One region of the Aminobacter aminovorans genome, then DNA from elsewhere that is predicted to be linked to it. Evidence: riboswitches for the same ligand, from Rfam matches in the RefSeq annotation. Region 1 holds a riboswitch; the other holds the start of a gene.
The links. Region 1 has a riboswitch for cobalamin ahead of bluB (5,6-dimethylbenzimidazole synthase). Riboswitches for the same ligand answer to the same signal wherever they lie in the genome.
Positions count from the first base shown of each region.

Region 2: it holds a riboswitch for cobalamin, as region 1 does, so the genes downstream of both, DY201_RS10125 (ABC transporter ATP-binding protein) here and bluB (5,6-dimethylbenzimidazole synthase) in region 1, are expected to answer to the same signal.

Region 1 is NZ_UFSM01000001.1:1,848,915-1,852,252, reverse strand. It holds gene DY201_RS09055 (outer membrane beta-barrel protein) at 1-978, shown strand, start outside; gene bluB (5,6-dimethylbenzimidazole synthase) at 975-1,709, opposite strand; cobalamin riboswitch at 1,757-1,942, opposite strand; gene galU (UTP--glucose-1-phosphate uridylyltransferase GalU) at 2,005-2,892, opposite strand; gene DY201_RS09040 (lytic murein transglycosylase) at 3,140-3,338, shown strand, end outside.
Region 2 is NZ_UFSM01000001.1:2,068,453-2,071,790, reverse strand. It holds gene DY201_RS10130 (MFS transporter) at 1-949, shown strand, start outside; cobalamin riboswitch at 1,021-1,230, shown strand; gene DY201_RS10125 (ABC transporter ATP-binding protein) at 1,339-2,154, shown strand; gene DY201_RS10120 (ABC transporter substrate-binding protein) at 2,173-3,117, shown strand; gene DY201_RS10115 (FecCD family ABC transporter permease) at 3,172-3,338, shown strand, end outside.

The DNA.
Region 1 (3,338 bases):
TGGGAGAGCCATTCCGCCACCATCGACACCTATGGCAACTACCGCAAATCCATCTCCGGCCAGGAGGTCAAGGATCTCAGCGGCGGCATCGATGGGCGCCTGCAGCTTGACCTCGCCAATGACATGCGCGCCTTGGCGCGGCTCGGTTACAGCATGCGCCCGGAATCGACATCGTCGCCGGTGGTCATCTCCGGCACCGCCGAACGGCCGACCCTGCATACACTCAACGGGGCGCTGGGTATCGAAAAGGACGTCGGCAAGCTCCGCTTCGGCGTCACCGGCGAAGTTGTCGACGAAAGCTACAGCGACGCCGAGCTCACTGACGGCACCACGCTGTCGCAAAAGGACCGTGACTCCAGCCTCTACACCGGTAAGGTCCGGCTCGGTTACGAGGTCTCGCCTGCCTTCACGCCATTCGGCGAGATCGAATTCGGGCGCCGGGTCTATGACCTGCGCTTCGACACCGCCGGCTTCGAGCGCTCGTCCAAGCGCACTGGTGCCCGCGCCGGCGTCGAAATCGACATGGGCGAGAAGTTCGGCGGCGAAATATCTGCCGGCTGGATCTCGGAGGACTTCGACGACGACCGGCTGAAGACGGTTTCCGCCGCAACCATTGCCGCCGACCTCAAATGGTCGCCGATGCGCGGCACCATCGTTGGCCTGACCGGCGAAACCCTGGTCGAAGGATCGACCACCGCTGGCGATAGCGGCTCGGTGCTCTACAACGGCCGCCTCAGCGTCGAGCGGCAGATCCGCTCCAACCTGACCGGCTTCCTCGCCGGCGGCGTCGGCTACCGCGACTATGCCAGCTCAAACGACCACGAACTCAGGCTGAGCGCCGAGGCGGGCCTGACCTGGTGGCTCAACCGCTATGCCGGCCTTACCGGCAAACTGCGCCACGAGACCTTCGACAGCACCTTGCCGTCCCGCGACGCCAAGACCAACAGCGTCTTCGTCGGGCTGAAAATCCAACGCTAACCCGATGCAGGCAGGCCGCTGATGCGGGTTGCGGCGGCCTTCAGAGCCTCCTCTCCTTGCCCCGAATACACCTCGCTCATGATCAGATCGGCAAGCGGCAGACGGCGGCCCCAGCCATGCCGCTCGAGGTCGGGCTTGTCGGCAAATTCACTGACATGGCCGACGCAGAGATAGGCCACCGGCACGACGTGATCGGGAATGCCGAGCAACCGCTTCAGCGCCTGGCGCTCGAGGATACTGACCCAGCCGACGCCGACGCCTTCGGAGCGTGCGGCGAGCCAGAAATTCTGCACCGCGCAGACGGTACTGAAGAGATCCATCTCAGGATTGTGCCATCGCCCGAGCGGGGAGCTTTCCGAACGGCTGCGGTCGCAGGTGACGACCAGATTGAGCGGACTTTCGCAGATGCCTTCGAGCTTGAGCTTGCGATAGAGCTCGCGCCGCTCCTCGGCGACCTCAGGCAGTTCCTGCTCACGTGCGGCGACGAACAGATCGCGGACGCGCTCACGCCGTTCGCAATCGCGGATGACGATGAAATCCCATGGCTGCATGAAGCCGACCGATGGCGCATGATGGGCCGCAAGCAGGAGACGCGCCAACACATCGTCGTCGATCGGATCGGGCAGAAAATGGCTGCGCACGTCGCGGCGCGTGAAGATAGCGCGGTAGACGGCATCCTGGGCAGCAAGGTCGAAACGGCCTGAAATGGCATTCAACTGGTCAGCAAGCATCGCATGTCCCCTGGCGAGCATATCGGCTTCCTCCGCCTGACCATGCGGAGGTCGATGTCTGCCGGGCCGGTCTTCTGGCTCGAGTTCAACCCGTCATCGGCGCCTTCCCGTTCGACAAGAACAGTGGCTTTTTGCCGCTACGGTCCCTCTTACAGCGTTGGGCACGCCACGGTCTTGCACCGTGTTCCCGATTCTCCCGCATCGCTGCGGGCACCCGGCAGGATGTTTCTAGCGACAGTGGCCACCGAAAGCCATCGCACTGTGCGTCCAATCCTGACACAGGCGCGACATGCAGCTACTTGCCCTGCTTCATCTCGCCGAGAAGGCCTTCGATGACGCCGGCCATGCTCTTGCTGAGATCGGAGCGCGACAGGGCAAAGGCGACATTGGCCTCGACGAAACCTTCCGGCGAGCCGCAGTCGAAGGTACGACCGCGATAGTGGTAGCCGTAGAAGGATTGCATCTTCTCGAGCTTGAGCATGGCGTCGGTGAGCTGGATTTCGTCGCCGGCACCACGCTCCTGGTTTGCCAGGATGTTGAAGATCTCCGGCTGCAGTATGTAGCGGCCATTGATGAACAGGTTCGACGGTGCGGTGCCCTGCTTGGGCTTCTCCACCATGCCTTCGATCTCGAAGCCGGTGTGGACGGACTTGCCCTTGCCGACGATGCCGTATTTGTGCGCTTCGGCCGGGTCGCATTCCTGGACGGCGATGATGTTGTTGCCGGTCTCGGCATAAAGCTCGACCATCTCGCGCATGCAGCTCTTTTCCGACTGCATGATCATGTCGGGCAGCAGCAGCGCGAAGGGTTCGTCGCCGACAAGTTCGCGTGCGCACCAGACAGCGTGGCCGAGACCGAGCGGCACCTGCTGGCGCGTGAACGAGGTCTGTCCCGGTCCCGGCTGCAGCCGCTGCAGGCGTTCGAGCTGCTCGGTCTTGCCGCGCTGGGCGAGCGTGTCATAGAGCTCGAACTGGACGTCGAAATGGTCTTCGATGACCGCCTTGTTACGCCCCGTGACAAAGATGAAATGTTCGATGCCCGCTTCGCGCGCCTCGTCGACCACGTACTGGATGACAGGGCGATCGACGACAGTCAGCATTTCCTTGGGGATAGACTTGGTGGCAGGCAAAAAACGCGTGCCGAGGCCGGCGACCGGAAAAACTGCCTTGCGAACTCTTTTCATTGCGTGGGCGTCCGATAGAGGGATGTATCGGACGCCAGCTTTGCCACGCCCGAATTGAAGAATACTGAATGCGTTCACATATTCGGTGACAGCGGGCAAGACCATTGATCACGCGATCTTGATTGTCCGAACAGCTAGGTGGACAATCCCTCAAACCGCTTTTCGTTCCCCAAGGGGTCTATGGTAAACTGATTGATAACCGGCATCGGCGATGAATCGTGTTTCTGATCTCTCCAAGGAGGAAAGAATGCCCCTTCGCAAGACCGCCAAACGCCTGGCAAGCGCCGCTGCAATCGCTGGCCTTTCGCTGGCATTGATGCTGCCGGCCGGCCCGGCGGCCGCCGAAGCCGGTTTCCAGCGCTGGGTGGCGAGCTTCCGCTCCGTCGCCGCAGACAACGGAATTTCGGGTTCGACCTATGACCGCGCCTTTCGTGGCGTGACCTCGG
Region 2 (3,338 bases), 220 kb from region 1:
GCTCGCCATGATGTTCGTCCTCGGCAACCTGCTCTGCGCCATCGCCCCCACCTACTGGACGCTGATGATCGCCCGCGTCATCACCGCCTTTGGTCACGGCGCCTTCTTCGGCATCGGCTCGGTGGTGGCGGCGAGCCTCGTTCCTGCCAACAAGCGCGCCAGCGCGATTGCCCTGATGTTTGCCGGCCTGACGCTCGCCAACATTCTCGGCGTCCCCGGCGGCACGGCACTCGGCGAAGCCTATGGCTGGCGCGCAACCTTCTTTGCCGTCGTCGTCATCGGCCTGCTCTCGGTGGCGGCCATCGCCTGGCTGGTCCCTGCGGGCGTCGCCCCTCCCGGCAAGGGTGGCGTCGCCGGCGAGGTCAAGGTGCTGGGCAAGCTCCAGGTGTGGCTCGCCATGATCATCTCGGCGCTCGCCTCGGGCAGCCTGTTTGCGGTCTTCACCTACATCAAGCCGATCCTGACCGACGTCAGCGGCCTCTCTGTTGAATCGGTCACCTGGGTGTTGTTGCTGTTCGGCGGTGGCATGACGATCGGCAACATCATCGGCGGCAAGCTGGCCGACTGGAAGCTGATGCCCACAGCCATCGGCGCGCTGGTGGTGATGGCGGCGATCCACGTCGCCTTCGCCGAACTCAGCTCTTCGGCGCCCGCCGCGATCCTGCTCGTCTTCATGTGGGGCGTTATCACCTTCGTCATCGTGCCACCGATGCAGATGCGCGTCGTCGAAACCGCTTCGGAGGCACCGAACCTCGCGGCCACCCTCAACCAGGGCGCCTTCAACGCCGGCAACGCCGCCGGCGCCTGGGCCGGTGGTGCGGCGATTTCGATGGGCGTGAGCTATGCCGACCTGCCCTTCGTCGGCGCGGCCATCGCACTGTCTGCCTTCGGCGTCGCGCTCATTTCCTTCGCGCTCGACCGGCGTGACGCAATTCAGCAGCCGGCATGACGCTTTAGCCCCCGCATGACGCTTTAGCGCCCGGCATGACGCTTTAGCGATTGTCAGCAACCCGTCGCTGCTGTAGCCACGACAGCGATGGTTCCTGCTATCCGGTTCGGGCAGCAGGTTAAATGGGAACACGGTGAGACGTCCCTGACGCGAAACCGTGGCTGCCCCCGCAACTGTGAGCGGATAGCAATTCGGAAACATGCCACTGGCCGAAAGGCCGGGAAGGCTCCGAGGCGCGATCACCCGCAAGCCAGGAGACCTGCCATCATCCGATTAACTCAACCGGCCGGGGTGTGCCGCGGAGATGATGATGGTTGCGACTGCCTTTTTCAGTACCGGCGCGCTCACCGGATCGTTCTGCCACCTCCGCCCGATCGCGGAGACAGGGCATGCTCGATCGCGTCCACGCCGCTAGCCACCTCGTAGGCACCACCCCGGCACTGCTCGAACTAGACGGCGTCAGCTGGGGACCACGCGTCTCGCAGCCTATTCTCGAACCGGTCAGCCTTGCAGTTGCTCCTGGCGAATTGCTTGCCATCGTCGGCCCCAACGGCGCTGGCAAGTCGAGCCTGTTGCGCTGCCTCTACCGCTATCACAAGCCGACGACGGGCACTGTCCGCCTCGACGGCACCGACATCTGGAAGATGAAGCCGCGCGACTGCGCCCGCCGTATCGCAACAGTGCTTCAGGAGAGCGCTTCCGACTTCGGCCTGACGGTCGCCGAGATCATCGAGCTTGGCCTGACCCCGCATGTCACGAGCTTCGGCACCAGCGACGACGACTACATCAAGGTCGAGGCAGCCCTCGCCCTACTCGGTCTCACCGCGCTGGCGGCGCGCGATTTCGGATCGCTGTCCGGCGGCGAAAAGCAGCGCGTAATGATTGCGCGGGCGCTTGTACAGAAGCCAGACCTTCTTGTCCTCGACGAGCCGACCAACCATCTCGACATCCGCCACCAGCTCGAGGTGCTGGAACTGCTCGGCAATCTCGGCTGCACGGTCGTCGTCTCCCTGCATGACCTGGCGCTCGCCTCCGCTCATGCCGACCGCGTGCTGGTGATGGACGCCGGCCGCGCGGTGGCCTGTGGTGCGCCGGCCGACATACTGACGCCAGAGCGCATCCGTGACAGCTTTTCCGTCGGTGCCACCCTCGACGACCATCCGGTCACCGGGCGCCCGCGCTTTTCCTTCCACCTCGAACGCTGAACATCAAAAGGAGCCTTCATGCGCCTGCCCATCATCGCCGCCGCTCTGCTCGCCACCTGCGCCTCGTCATTGGCCAGCGGCTTCCCCGTAACCGTCAAGAGCTGCAATCGTGACGTGACCTTCGAGGCAGCCCCCAAGCGTGCCGTCTCGCATGACGTCAACCTGACCGAGATGATGCTGGTGCTCGGCCTTGCCGACCATATGGTCGGCTATTCCGGCATCTCGGGCTGGAAGACCTTGGACGAGAACCTGCGCAAGGGCGTCGGCGAATTGCCCGAACTCGCGCCGAAATATGTCACCAAGGAAGTGCTGCTCGGCGTCGACACCGACCTGTTCTTCGCCGGCTGGAACTACGGCATGAAGGTCGGCGGCGACGTCACGCCCGACACGCTCGCGCCCTTCAACATCGCGGTCTACGAACTGACCGAGAGTTGCATCCACATCATGAAGAAGGACAAGTCGTCGCTTCAGGACGTCTATGCCGACCTGCTCAATCTCGGCGCCATCTTCGGCGTGCGGGAGAAGGCGGCAGCACTGGTAACGGGCTACGAGAAGGAACTCGCCGACTTCCAGGCGTCGCTGCCCAAGCTCGACAAGCCGGTCAACGTGTTCCTCTACGATTCCGGCGAGCAGAAGCCCTTCACCGCCGGCCGCTACGCCATGCCGACTGCGATCATCGAGGCTGCAGGCGGCAAGAACATCACCGACGACGTCGAGTCGAGCTGGGTCGAGATCGGCTGGGAACCGGTCATCGAGCGCAACCCCGACATGGTGGTGATCGTCAACTACGGCGAGGTGACAGCCGAGCAGAAGATCGAGTTCATGCGCACCAACCCGGCCTTCAAGGATATCGAGGCGGTCAAGAACAACCGCTTCTTCGTGCTCGAATACAACGAGGCGACGCCGGGACCGCGCAACATCGCGGCGATCAAGCGGCTGGCCGCCGCGATGCGGGCCGACTGACACATGTCGCACCGCCACCTCGTCGCCGGGCCGCGGCACGTCCTCATCCACGCCATGCCGGCCCTGATTCCGGGGCTCGCAGTGGTGCTCGTCGCAAGCATGGTCATCGCCGTCGGCATCGGCCCGGTGGCGATCCCGCTGGAGACGGTGTGGGGCGTCATCGCCAACAAGGTGATGGCGGGAAGCGTCGAGGTGGCGTGGTCGAGCGGCCGCGAGAACAT